3 regions of the Brevibacillus sp. JB24b genome follow, and region 3 is predicted to be linked to each of the others. Evidence: riboswitches for the same ligand, from Rfam matches in the RefSeq annotation. Region 3 holds a riboswitch; each other region holds the start of a gene.
The links. A riboswitch is a leader RNA that binds a small molecule or an ion and turns the genes downstream of it on or off. The one in region 3 is predicted to bind thiamine pyrophosphate.

Region 1 (4,757 bases), 2.0 Mb from region 3:
TAAGATTTTGGCATAATTGAAAAGGTTACATTTTTCCCCGCTTTGTTGTAACATTTTCCTCTCCTGCTACGTATTATTTTTATAGTAGGTGATGATACATATGACAAATCACATGACTTTTGCCATAATGGTAGGCTTGTGTGCGACAGCGGGACTTTTTTTATTTCGACGCGCTGTGATGAGTGGGGATCGTCAGCAAGGTGGATTCTGGATTAATGGCCTAGCTATCGCTATTGCAACTTTGCTGGTTTTGTTCTCAAGCGCCATCGTCGTGTTCCTATTGGTTACGATTCTCTGGACAGTCGGCTTTCTGTTTCCTATGTTTGTCGACAAATCTGATTTCTGGGTACTCGTTTCCTTTGCGGGCGTCTCCTTTTTCATGTTAATGCTGTACGAACTCATTCTTGAACCAGTCCTTTTATACATAATGCAAAGACTACATATCTCAAGAAATTGGAAATTGATACCTGAAATTTTAGCAACTACCTTTATTTTTTATCTCGTGCATACCACATGGATTCCCGGTGTCTTGTTAACTCCATTAACTCCCTTATTTGTTGGTATCCTGGCTGTAACAGTCGATTATTTTTTAGAATGCATCATGGGTGAAAGAAGATAAAACATAGACACGACAAAAAGCACCTCTTTGTGCGCGAATTTCGCAGCACGACAGTAGGTGCTTTTTATCTGTCCTTTCATTGGACAAAAAGGCGCTTCTGCTAGATACAGAAACGCTCAATCTGTTCTTACATTCTTTTTTATATGTATGTTCTACCGTTTTACAACATGTACACTTAGCGTGTTGTTCCTGTTTTGCCCTGTTTCTTCTGCTGTAAGCGGTACTGAGTAGGTGTACAACCTGTTTCCTTCTGAAAAACAGCGGCAAAATAGGCACTATTGCGAAACCCTACCCCGCTTGCAATCATTGAAACATTTCGATCTGTTTCTAGTAGTTGCTTCTTCGCTTCATCCATTCGGATGCGCGTTAAATATTTGCCGGGTGTTATCTTCATGCAACGAGAAAAACAACGCTGCAAATAAAAAGGACTCACATAGAGACGTGACGCCATTTCACGCAGAGTTACGGGTTGGTTATAGCAATCGTGAATCATCTCTAGCAGACGGGTTGCCGCATCTTCTTCCGCCGATTTCCATGTTGGTTCAGATGGTCTACACCGCTTGCAAGGACGAAAACCTGCAGCAATGGCATCGGACGCCGCATAATAAATCTTCACATGCTCTCTTTTGGGTGTCCTTGATTTGCATGACGGTTTGCAAAAGATCCCCGTCGTGCTAAGGCCATAAAAGAATAGTTGATCATAATTTGGATCGCATTCTACTATAGCCTTCCAGAACTCCTCTTTCATCCACGATCCCTCCTAGCCTTCAATCTTCAGTATAACGTAATGTTTTTACTTGTAGTAAGCAACCAAGAATAAAAGAGCAAAATTTCGATAGTTTTTTCTTAATTTCACAATTATGTAACTTTTTCCAATACATATGATTGTTCCATTTCATGTTCTTCTTGATCAATTTACTAACAGAACATTCTTTATTTTACTGATACTAAAAAAGCTAAGAGAAGGAAGCAAGCTCCTTCTTTTAGCTTTTTTACAAATTACTTTATTATATACGTCGATAAGCGCCCGCATTCTGCTGAAACAATTGAGGTGCCCCATTTGCCAGTAGTGTAACTACTAAAGCCGTAATCACATACTCAGGTATCAAATAGGTCGCATTATATATGAGGGAATAAAGCGTTGCAGGTGTTCCTTCCGGGGCATAGCTACCAAACCAGACAGCCCCTGAAGTCGTACGGATAGCCAGACATAACGCGATTCCGACTAGTAATCCACCCCAGATGGATGCAATTTTTGTTGCTTTGTTTTGCGTCTTACTAGCGTAAAGGAACGCACCAAAGCCTAGCATGGCATATGAGAGGGGATAGTCTAACAACATTTGAATAGGATGCACCATCTCGCCGCCAAAAAAGAATTTAACCATGCCTACCAGCGCACCTGTGATTAAACCTGCTACCCAACCACGGCGAAAAGCCAATAAGGCTATGGGTACCATTACCAAAGAAACGCTCCCACCTTGAGGCATAGCAAACAATTTTACCTTACTTAAAATAACAGCAATCGCTGCCATGATAGCTATCTCCATCATGATGACCAATCGTGTTCGTGACATTTCTTCTCCTCCTCGTTCTGATGCAATATGTATGTAAGCAGCAGAAATAGAAAGGGTCCAACTCAAGTTTTTATAGACCAAAAATAAAAATAAGGGCAAATTGTATCTCCTAGTTGGTTGTGAAAAAGGTGTTTTTGATGTTTTACACACAAAAAAACCACCCTTAGACGGATGGTTCTCAACTCGGCGATACAACCCCATCTCGACGATAGAGCTACAGCTTTCGCACTTGAAGTCAGCTACCTCTCCCTCCGCTGGCATTACCCAGTTCAGGTTCTACGGTTAGTAACGCATTCTGTTACAATCTCAGCCGTATTTGCTCGGCCCCCGTTTAGTACACGCTTATTTCATTTTTCAATGTTACAAATTCAAGTAATACCATAACATATTACGAATGTTTTGCAAAGCACATCTTTGATGCAACGTTTTTTCGTTTCTACTGTCCTTTTTCATGGTTATAGGCTATGACTTTGCTTCTACCAATACAGAAAAATTAGGTTGAATAAGTCGAAATGTTTACAATATGTATTGGAAAAACGGAAATTGAGTGGGCCGAGGTACCCACCTCTCACGCTATGAATAGTATGTAAGGCAAAAGCCTAAAAAGCCTGCTACTTCGGCACCAACACACTCCCCCTGACATAGGATAAGGTGACTGTATCCCTCAACCTTGTTCCTGTAGAGCCCACAAGGAGGGGTGGCACGTTTTGAAGAGTAGCGACCAAAGTAAACCGTTATTAACTAATCGCGAAAGAGAAGTGTTTGAACTCCTGGTCCAAGACAAGACCACAAAAGAGATAGCAGGACAGCTCTTCATCAGCGAAAAAACAGTCAGAAATCACATTAGTAACGTCATGCAGAAATTGGGCGTGAAAGGGCGGTCACAAGCCGTAGTAGAATTGGTGAGGCTTGGCGAATTAAAAATTTGACCGCTCGAGTGAAATACCTCCCTTTTCTTCAAATATTTGAAGAGAAGGGGGGATTTTTTCATTACCTTAGACATAAGGGGTCCGATTATATGCTTCTTCATATCGCTTCTTCATTCCATTTACAATTAGAGTAAAACCTAAAATCGCAATCATAAAAGCGGTTAACGGAGCAAAGAAAATCCATTGCTTGGCTTGTAGGAAAGCACGTGCTTGTCCGATTAATCCAGCCCATTCATACGTTTTAGTTAAAAAAATACTCGGATCAAATTGCTGAATCGTCCCACCGATAAACAGGTTAAAAATACCCAATTGTCCCATCAAAGTCATAACCCCGATAATCTCCATAACAAAAAGCATCATAATCTGCTCTTTTAGTTGAGGAAGGATATGCCTGAGCATAATGTGATTTTTGCTAGCCCCAATAGAAATGGCTGCTGTGACAAAATGAGCTTCCTTCAACTGCTCTGTTTTTTGACGAACTGATGATACAACACTTGGAATACCTAGCACTGATACAACAATAATAAAAATCATCACTAAGCCAAACGAAGATAGGGGTGAATTGATATTAATACGGTACAGCAGAAAATATACTGGTAAAAACAGCGGCACATGACCCCACACATTTTCTAGACTGAGCCACCATCTCTGTGGACGATCTGCCATTCCTATTTTGAGTCCGATGATCATTCCTAGCATAACTCGCAACAAGGCACAAGCAATCGTAACAAACAGCGTATATCTTGCACCATATAACAAGGAAGTTAGCATATCACGTCCCCATTTATCTGTTCCAATTGGATATTTCTCTGAGGGTGGTAATGGTGGTGAAACGATGACTTGCGTACCATTTACCTCTACATATTCAGCTCGTACCTGAAAGTCTATATCATATGGAGCAACCATTGGTCCAAAAATAGCAACAATGAATAGCACTGATACAATAAAGAAACCCAACCATAATGAAATTCTACCTTTTTGCTTATTCATAAATAAACCCTCGCTCGAACAAATATAGGAGAAAACGAATAATGGTGTAGACTAGACCTGCGATCAGTAACAAAATACACAAACCAATCACAACTATATTAAATTGGTATGTGCCGAAAATAAATCTCGTGATTCCTGACACATTTAGAAGGTATTCTACAATAAACAAATTAGTCACAGAAATCGAGATCGCTTTCTTTAGATCAGCAATAAAAAACGGTTTTATATTTTTATACATGTGGTGCAATTGAACATGGAGTCCACCGAGCCCCTTAGCAACGGCAGTCCGTACGTAATCTTCTCCCCCGACCTGCTTGTATTTTAAATCAACTAGCTTCACTAAATACAGCATGGGTCCAATCGATAGAACCAAGATTGGAAACCAGATCCTTGAAAAATCCTTGCTTAACGGTGAGATGGTAAGTAGACGGACACCCGTTGTTTTATAGATCGTAACCGTCAAAAATAAAAAGAATAAAATTAAAATAAAATCAGGAATAATGGAGATGAAATCAAGTACTTTTTTTATCCACGTAATAATTCGCCACCTGTGGAGAAACAATCCGAACAGGATACTCACAATGATAGAAACGAGTAAACTGGACAGTAAAAGAATAAATGATTGTTTGGCAAAAGGAAAAATAT
Region 2 (4,757 bases), 2.7 Mb from region 3:
CCTCCTTTTATACGGCTCCAGGTACGCCTGCTTCCATTGCCATTACCGGCATGCCTTCCATCAAATCAGCAGAAGGACTGCTAATGACGCTGTCTCCTTCACGTAGACCGTTCGTAATTTCTACATTCAAGTCGCTTTCTGTACCTGTTTTTACTGGACGTTTTTTTGCCATGCCGTCTTCTACTACCCATACAAATGAACCGCTTGGATCATTCACAACGGCTTGGAAAGGGACAACAAGAATGTTGTTTTTATTGGTGATCATAATATCCACATCTACATTAAAGCCAGGTTTTAGCACAGAAATGGCTTGATCTAATTCCAATGTTACATTTACTTTTGTTTTTCCTGTCGTTTCGCCTTTTTGAATCTTCGTTGCCAGTGGCGAAATACGAGTTACGGTAGCTTCTGCTTTTTCTTTGCCCATAGAAGTACCACTTACGAGTGCTTTTTGCCCTACTTGAATATCTTTTACATCTGATTCGTTAATATCTGCGACTACTTGTAATTTTGATAGGTCACCCATCGTAATCATTTCTGTACCCTTCGTAACGGCTTGACCATTCTTAGCATCCACTTTCAAAATGGTACCTGTGAATGGAGCTACCACTGTGGATTGAGAGCTTTGCTTCGTTAGCTCTGCTTTTTTTACGTTTAGCTGATTAATTTGTGCTTGAACAGAAGCAAGATCTGTGCTTTTTGGACCTTTTTTATTTAGGGCTAGTTCACTTTGGGACATTGTAAGAGATGATTGCGCTTGTGATAAAGAGTCCTTAGCCTTGTCCAATTCAGTTGCTGGAGAAGCACCAGCCTCGACCAGTTGTTTGGTACGGTTGTATTCCTTCTGTGCAGATGCAACCTTTTCCCTCTCTTGACGAACGCGTTCTTCTTGTTGGGCAATCGTTTCAGGCTCTTTGCCCGATTTTACACGATTTAGTTCAGCCTGCTGCGAAGCGATTTGCGCATTAATAGAAGCGATTTCGCTTGATAGATCGGTCACATCTATACTAGCAATAACTTGATTTGCCGTAACATTGTCACCCTCTTGAACGTTAAATTGGAGCAAGGTCCCATTATTTGGGGAAAAGAGCGTAACCTCTTGCTTCGCTTTAACCATTCCTGATGCCATTACTTTGTTTTCAATGCTTCCTTTTACAACAGGAGTGACGGAAACAGGAAGGCCCGTTGCGTCGACAGCGGTCATTTTCAAATAACCATAGGCGCCGACGACTACTACTCCAGCTGCAATAACACCCCACCAACGTTTCTTCATAATAGCCTCCTCAAAAAATTTCTTTACAATGGATTTACGCATCAACTTCTAAATGGTTACAAAAATTTACGTTATTTCTGAAAAAATTAAGGAATAACAAAAATATAATAATTTTAAGAAAAGACTGATTTTTAAATTGACGTGATTCCGTTAAATTCTGCATGATAGAATAGAGAGGATATCGCGTACAATAATAAACATCAGTTTATTATTAGCTGTGCAACTTACGATTCAGGGGGTATTATCGTGACAAAAGCGATCCGTTTTAGTTATGACAAAGCATTGCCATTCGTTTCCGAACACGAAATGAAGCATTTAGAAGTAGCTATAAAGCTAGCGCATGAACAATTACATGAGGGTACTGGTGCTGGTAGCGACTATCTAGGCTGGGTAGACCTACCGGATACATACGATAAAGAAGAATACGCACGTATTAAAGCTGCGGCAGAAAAAATCAAGGCTGATTCCGATGTATTGCTGGTAATTGGTATCGGAGGCTCTTATCTGGGGGCTAAAGCAGTAATAGATGTACTGGGACATACGTTCTATAACTCTTTAACAAAAGAACAACGTAAAACACCTGAGATTTATTTCGTGGGTAATAATATTAGCCCTGTCTATTTGACTCACCTTATGCAGGTTATCGAAGGCAAAGAGGTCTCGGTCAACGTTATTTCTAAATCGGGAACGACTACAGAGCCAGCTATTGCTTTCCGTATTTTCCGTGAGTTCATGGAGAAAAAGTATGGTAAAGAAGAAGCGCGTAAACGTATTTATGCAACAACAGATAAAGCGCGCGGGGCTTTGAAACAAGTAGCGACCGAAGAAGGATATGAAAGCTTCGTTATTCCAGATAACGTGGGTGGACGCTTCTCTGTTTTAACCGCAGTAGGTTTGTTGCCTATCGCTGTATCTGGTGCAGATATCGATGCTTTAATGAGTGGAGCACAGGCGGCTCGTCAGCGCTACATGAATCCAGCAATTGGAGAAAATGAATGCTATCAGTATGCTGCTATCCGTAATTGCTTATTGCGAAAAGGGAAGCAAATTGAAATGTTAGTAAGCTATGAGCCTCAATTCCATTATTTCAATGAATGGTGGAAGCAGTTGTTTGGAGAATCTGAAGGTAAGGATGGTCGTGGTATTTTCCCGGCTGCTGCTGACTTCTCTGCTGACCTACATTCCATGGGACAGTTTATTCAGGATGGTTCCCGTAACTTGTTTGAAACGGTGCTTTCAGTTGCCCAGCCAGCTACTGACGTTGAAATCATGCAGGATGCGGCTAATTTAGATGGTTTGAACTTCCTTAGTGGAAAAGGCATGGACTTTGTTAATAAAAAAGCGATGGAAGGTACGATCTTAGCGCATATGGATGGGGGCGTTCCCAATCTAGTAGTTGAATTGCCTGAGCTATCAGCGTATCATATTGGTGAGCTTCTTTATTTCTTTGAAAAAGCATGCGGCATCAGCGGTTATCTGTTAGGTGTGAATCCATTTGATCAGCCTGGCGTAGAGGCTTATAAAGCGAACATGTTCGCGCTACTTGGTAAGCCAGGTTTTGAAAAGCAGAAAGCTGAGCTGGAGGCCCGCTTAAAAGGACAGTAAACCATGTATTTAAGTGTAAAGGAAACAGCTGCTTATCTGGAAATGCCTGAATGGTTTATACGGGAAAAAATAGCAGAGAAACGTATCCGTGCAGTCCATAATGGTGAGGACTACTTTATTAATAAAGAGCAGTTTACCTACCATATGGAAGAGCTAGAGAGATTGAAGGCTTTTGAAGAGGCGGAGAAGTTCGAGCCAATTCCTGAAAGCTATGATTACAAAGACGAAGATTAATAATTTCACATTGATCTACTGGGGGAGTCCTAACTTGCAGGGCTGAGAGGACAGAGCGCGTCTGTTGACCCTTTTTACCTGATCCAGGTCATGCTGGCGAAGGGAAGTGGTTAGATTTGGTGTTGGTAACTTACCCACTTTTCCTACGCGGAGAAGTGGTTTTTTTCATTTCTTTGTGTAAAGAGCCAATCGATTCCCCACTCAGTAGACAAGAGAAAGGGTGAAGAACAATGAAAAGGTGTCCAGATCTCATTGTGATTGGCGGAGGGATAATTGGTTTGTCGATTGCCACTGAACTTGCTAACGTAGGCATGGCTGTTACTCTCATTGAACAGGGGATGTTCGGAGGAGAGGCTTCTGTTGCAGCAGCCGGGATGCTTGCCCCTTTAAAAGAATTTACGAAGCCGGGCCCGCTTCTTGACATGGGAATTCGTTCCCTACAGATGTACGAGAATTGGGTGCTAGAATTAAAGGAAGCTACGGGCATTGACTGCCAGCTATCTACAGCAGGAATTTTGACAGTAGCCATGACCGATATGGAAGAGGAATGGTTACAAGAGCGCTACCAGTGGCAAAAGTCAGAAGGTTATGATATCCAATTGTTGTCCACTGAAGAAGTACAGGAACGAGAACCACATCTATCAAAAATGGTACGGCAAGCCATTTATTCTCCACACGAAGCTGATATTAATAACCGTTTATTATTGAAAGCTTTAGTAATACAGGCCGAAAAACGAAATGTTCATTTATTACAAAATACTACTGTAATCGGATTAAAACATGCTGGAAAGAAAATAACTGGTGTCGTCACAGATAAAGGAGAGATGGAAGCGGATCACGTCATTGTAGCATCTGGTGCGTGGACTGCTGATATTTTACATCAGGTGGGAGTAGATGTTCCTGTTTATCCAGTGAGAGGACAGATCGCAGCAGTTGATTCGATTCATTTGCCTCTTTCCCATGTGGTTTTTGGAAAAAACGGGTATCTAGTGCCTAAACAGGATAGACGTATTATTGTTGGAGCTACAGAAGATTTGGCTGGATTTGATCGTTCTTCAACTGTTTATGGTGTATCGACAGTATTAAAAGGTGCAATGTCGATTGTACCAGCCATTTCAGAAGCCCCGTTTTTACAAGCCTGGGCTGGATTACGACCTGCTACGGCTGACGGATGTCCCATTCTAGGTCCTGTACCAGACTGGACTGGACTGACGCTAGCTTGCGGACATTACCGGAATGGAATTCTTCTAGCACCCCTTACAGCGAAGCTGATAGCAGAGTATGTCAGTTCAGATGAAACAGAGCATATGAGTGCTTTCTTGCCTGATCGGTTTCGTCTTGTTTCATACGAGTAAAGAATGAGTAGAAGGTGCTCACCCTTTTCATAAAGCATGGGAGTTTGAGGAAGGTTAACAGAAAAGGAGATGATCGCAGATGAAGCAATGGAAAAATAGATGGAATCAGATGGCGATAGTTGCTTTTGCTGTGCTTCTGTTTACTGTGTCTACCTCTTCTGATTACGCATGGGCTCAACTATCATCTCCTGTACCTTATGAACCGATACAAGGAGCTCTTATTTTAACGATGAATCCCCATGTAATCAAAGCAATAACTCACTATTATGGTTATCCACGCGCGTATGATT
Region 3 (4,757 bases):
GATTATTTGGGAACAACATCAAAGATTTTCCCTATCTTTTTAGATTTACAGAACCAGGAACTTCATACTAGAGTAATTGGACCTGTTTTTTTCGCTACGTATAGGTAGATAGATACAAAAAAAGTCTTTTTCAATGAAAAAGACTTACCTATCATTTTAGGTATATTCACTACATTATTTAGGAGTTAGCTGAGAGCTTAGCTTCTGTCATGCGAAAAAATTACAGGAGAAAGGCAGCTAGTAATCCAAAGAAAAACAAGGGTATATTATAATGAAGAAACGTAGGGACACATGTATCCCAGATATGATGATGTTGCCCATCTGCATTCAATCCTGAGGTAGGTCCTAGGGTGCTATCGGAAGCTGGAGATCCCGCATCCCCCAAAGCACCTGCTGTACCGATTAACGCGGCCGTAGCTAGTACAGAGAAGCCCAGTCCAGCACAAAGCGGTACAAAAATAGCAGCAATAATTGGGACTGTACCAAATGAAGAACCAATACCTATTGTAATCACTAAACCGATCAATAGCATGATAACGCTAGCTAAAAAACGATTTTGACCAAAATATTCCACTCCAGATCCTACTAGTTGCTGAACAGCTCCTGTTTCTTTTAACACTGTAGCATAGCCAGACGCAAGTAGGATAACAAAGGCGATAAACCCCATCATAGCAACACCTCGTTGCACCACATCGTCCCCCAAATTCCATGGTACCACGCGGAAAACAAATAGACAGACAATTCCCGAAAGCGAACCGATAATAAGTGACTTGGTCAATAATTGCACTGTCAAGGCTAAGAGAATGGCTACTAGGGTGAACGCATGCCGCTTCGTAAAACGTAATACTTGCTTCTTCTCCTCATTCTCAATATCCTTAGATATCATTTGGTATGTTCTGGATTTTCGATAACTAATGAATAATGCCACCAATAACCCAATAATCATCCCGATCCCTGGAATAAGCATCGCTTTTGGAAATTCAGTCACAGCGATCGTCATACCAGCTTTCCCCATTTCAGATACAACAATCTGATGATAGATCAAGCCAAAGCCCGCTGGAAGCATGAGATAAGGTGCTTGCAAACCAAATGTTAACGCACAAGCAACAGCACGCCGGTCTATTTGCATTTTAGTAAACAAGGTCAATAAGGGCGGGATTAGAATGGGAATAAAGGCAATATGCACTGGTACTACATTTTGAGACAAACAGGCTGCTGTAGCAATGGACATGAGCAAGATACCACGTTTTCCACGCAATACCACCAATAATTTATTTACTAATAAGGATGTGATATCAGACTTGGCGATCATAACTGCAAACATCCCAAGTAAAATATAGCTGAGTGCTGTTTCTAATTGCCCACTCATCCCCTGCACCATCAACTGGATGGTGTCAGTTAACGAAACACCGGCAACCAGACCTGCTGTTATGGAAGCGGCGATCAAACCAAATATGACATTTAATCGCAACAGCGACAATATAACAATCACGATTACCGAAAGTATAACTCCATTTAATAATAGCATGACGTTCACCTACGCTTTAGTATATTAGCTAACTAAAGTTATAACATAGTAAAGTATTTGTGACAAGCGCTTTTGTAGCTCGAAATACAGCGCATGTTCTTCTCATAATCATTCCATCAGCCTACATAAAATACAGAATTTTTTCATAACTAACAAAACGAATATGATCGATCATTGAATTGTATTGCTTTATAGACAAACGTTCCGATTGAGTATATGATGGCAGTAATGATAACAACTACAAAATGCTTCGGGGAGCTGGAATTGGCCGGCTGAGAGTGTATTACCTTTAATACTGACCCATAACCTGATCTGGATAATGCCAGCGTAGGGAAGTAAGCTTCTGATATCTTCTTACATGAACGCTTCCAGGACAGGTTGCGTTTTTTTGTTGTCTACCAAACAACATGGAGGTTTCGGGATTTATGAGAAATGGTAAACGCTTTACTGCTACTTTCCTTTCTGGTTTGCTCGTATTCGCTTTAACAGCTTGTGGACAATCTGCTACACCAGATACACCAAGCGACAAGAAGTCACCTGAAGCAGCCCCTGCCAAAACTCTAAGTAAGGTCGTCCTTGACTGGACACCTAATACGAATCACACCGGATTATATGTCGCTCTTGAAAAAGGCTACTTTGCCGAGCAAGGGCTGGATGTAGAAATTGTTCAACCCGGTATGAACGGGGCTGATACGATGGTGGCCACCGGTGAAATTCCGTTTGGAGTAAGCTATCAAGAGGGCGTCACGCAAGCACGAACTCAAAACGTACCTATCGTGTCGCTTGCGGCTGTCATTCAGCATAATACTTCTGGTTTTGCTTCACCTGTGGGCAAGAATATTTTGTCTCCCAAAGATTTTGAAGGAAAAACCTACGGGGGCTATGGTGCTCCAAGTGAGAAAGCTGTTTTACAATCTCTAATGAGCCTAGAAAAAGCCGATATAAATAAGCTAAACATTATTAATGTAGGTGAAGCGGATTACTTTACTGCTGTAAAACGCGATATTGACTTCTCTTGGATTTTTTACGCGTGGACGGGCATTGAGGCAGAGTTACGCAATGAACCAATAAACATGATATACGTTAATAAATATTCGGATAAACTAGATTATTATACCCCTGTTCTCATTACTAATGAAAAAATGATTCAAGAGAAGCCAGAGATAGTTAAAGCCTTCATGGCAGCAACCTCCATGGGATATCAATATGCTGGTAAACATCCGGAAGAAGCGGCTAGCATCCTCCTTAAGCACGTTCCAGATTTGGACGAAAAATTGGTACAAGCAAGCCAAAAATGGTTAAGTCCACGTTATCAAGATGATGCACCACGTTGGGGAGAACAAAAACGCGATGTATGGCAAGGCTACTCCGACTGGATGGTTGAACATCACTTATTGGAAAAACCGCTTGATGTAGACAAAGCATTTACCAATGACTTTTTACCAAAACCATAAACGAGGCATATCACATAGAGGAGCGATTCCAGATGGCAAACGCCTTAGTTAGCATTCAAATTATCCCTACTACACCTCAAGGTGAAGGGGTCATTCCCTTTGTAGACAAAGCAATTGAAGTCATTTCGCAATCAGGGGTAAAGTATTTAGTTAGCCCGTTAGAAACCACGATGGAAGGCGAGTTGGAAGAACTGCTTGCTATCGTAAAAAAGATGAATGATGTCATGGTTGAGGCTGGTTGCCCGTCCGTAATCTCCCAAATCAAAATTTATCACCGTGCTGATGGATTAGCTTCGATGGATGTATTGACGGAGAAATATCGTCCATGAATAAAAATCGTCGTCTATTTACAACAGGATGGCCGCCCCTTCTTGCGGTCTTCCTGTTTCTCTTTATCTGGCAGCTTGCGACGTTTATTTGGAAACCCGAAGCATGGTTTTTACCAAGTCCCCTTGTTATTTTCCAAGAAGGCTGGAATCAAGCGCCTCAACTCACGCAACATTTGTGGGCTACCTTACAAATCACCTTGCTGGGCTTTGCAATTGGGAGCACAGCTGGTCTTATTCTGGCCTTTTTATTACATGTGACTCCGCCCATTAAGGCTGCCTTATATCCATTACTCATCCTAAGTCAAAACATACCGACCATTATTTTAGCTCCTCTTTTGATGATCTGGTTTGGCTTTGGTTTATTGCCAAAAATGATTTTGATTACGTTGGTCTGCTTTTTTCCCGTCACCTTATCTACAATGACTGGACTTGCGCAAGCCGACCCGCAAATAAAACGATATATGCTAATGATTGGAGCAACTCGTCAACAAATTTTCTGGAAGCTAGAGTTACCTCACTCGCTTGCTTCCATGTTTTCTGGACTAAAAATATCGGCAACCTACAGTGTAATGGGTGCCGTCATTTCGGAATGGTTAGGATCGCAAAAAGGAATTGGCGTCTATATGCTGATGGCAAAAGCATCATTTCGTGCTGATCGTGTATTTGTAACGATGTTTCTCATTGTAATTGTTAGCTGCTTGTTATTTGGCTTGATTAGCCTCTTAGAACGCTGGACACTCCGATGGCAATCGAACAAGTAAGGCTAGAGAATTTGAGGTCAATAAAAAAGGAAGTGAACAAGCGTGAGTAATGACATCCACACATCTATTAGTATGGACATGACTCCAGAGCAAAATATAGCGTCTACATCTACACTAAAATCTGCCTATACTCCCGACTCTGCACTTGTCGTTGAGCAAATCTCACACTCCTTTACAGAGTCAGGATGCACTATTGAAGTGCTTCACCAGATTTCTTTAGAAGTAAAAAAAGGTGAGTTTGTTTCCTTAATCGGACCATCTGGAAGCGGAAAAAGCACATTATTTCATATTATTGGAGGCCTTTTATCACCAATACACGGTAGCATTACAATTGAAGGTAAGCAGGTTACTGGTGAAACAGGTCACATTAGCTATATGCCGCAATCCTCTAGCTTACTTCCTTGGCGTACAATAGAAGAAAACGTCGGACTAGCCTTAGAAATAGAAGGTGTATCACGTAAAGAAACGCTCAAGCTGGCACGTGAATGGTTGCCGAAGGTTGGATTAGATGGATATGAAAAAGCTTATCCTCACATGCTGTCGGGTGGTATGCAACAAAGAGTCGCTTTCTTGCGCGCATTGTTAAGCAGGCAAGAACTAATCTGCTTGGATGAACCCTTTGGAGCCTTAGATGCACTTAGTCGTACTGACATGCAAAATTGGTTACTATCCATTTGGGAAAAGC

Region 1: another riboswitch for thiamine pyrophosphate. It lies ahead of thiT (energy-coupled thiamine transporter ThiT); the one in region 3 lies ahead of ACQV1I_RS15620 (ABC transporter substrate-binding protein).
Region 2: another riboswitch for thiamine pyrophosphate. It lies ahead of thiO (glycine oxidase ThiO); the one in region 3 lies ahead of ACQV1I_RS15620 (ABC transporter substrate-binding protein).

Annotation. Positions count from the first base shown of each region.
Region 1 covers NZ_JBNVQV010000001.1:1,332,890-1,337,646, reverse strand. Annotated here, with positions in the region: gene ACQV1I_RS06550 (nitroreductase family protein) at 1-3, shown strand, start outside; gene ACQV1I_RS06545 (hypothetical protein) at 101-619, shown strand; gene ACQV1I_RS06540 (bifunctional transcriptional activator/DNA repair enzyme AdaA) at 795-1,367, opposite strand; gene thiT (energy-coupled thiamine transporter ThiT) at 1,627-2,193, opposite strand; TPP riboswitch at 2,423-2,534, opposite strand; gene ACQV1I_RS06530 (helix-turn-helix domain-containing protein) at 2,901-3,122, shown strand; gene ACQV1I_RS06525 (ABC transporter permease) at 3,189-4,112, opposite strand; gene ACQV1I_RS06520 (ABC transporter permease subunit) at 4,105-4,757, opposite strand, start outside.
Region 2 covers NZ_JBNVQV010000001.1:645,884-650,640, forward strand. Annotated here, with positions in the region: gene ACQV1I_RS03355 (efflux RND transporter periplasmic adaptor subunit) at 8-1,273, opposite strand; gene ACQV1I_RS03360 (glucose-6-phosphate isomerase) at 1,520-2,878, shown strand; gene ACQV1I_RS03365 (excisionase family DNA-binding protein) at 2,882-3,112, shown strand; TPP riboswitch at 3,123-3,234, shown strand; gene thiO (glycine oxidase ThiO) at 3,343-4,467, shown strand; gene ACQV1I_RS03375 (DUF3888 domain-containing protein) at 4,547-4,757, shown strand, end outside.
Region 3 covers NZ_JBNVQV010000001.1:3,336,776-3,341,532, forward strand. Annotated here, with positions in the region: gene ACQV1I_RS15615 (Na+/H+ antiporter family protein) at 221-1,528, opposite strand; TPP riboswitch at 1,770-1,878, shown strand; gene ACQV1I_RS15620 (ABC transporter substrate-binding protein) at 1,954-2,982, shown strand; gene ACQV1I_RS15625 (MTH1187 family thiamine-binding protein) at 3,015-3,311, shown strand; gene ACQV1I_RS15630 (ABC transporter permease) at 3,308-4,072, shown strand; gene ACQV1I_RS15635 (ABC transporter ATP-binding protein) at 4,115-4,757, shown strand, end outside.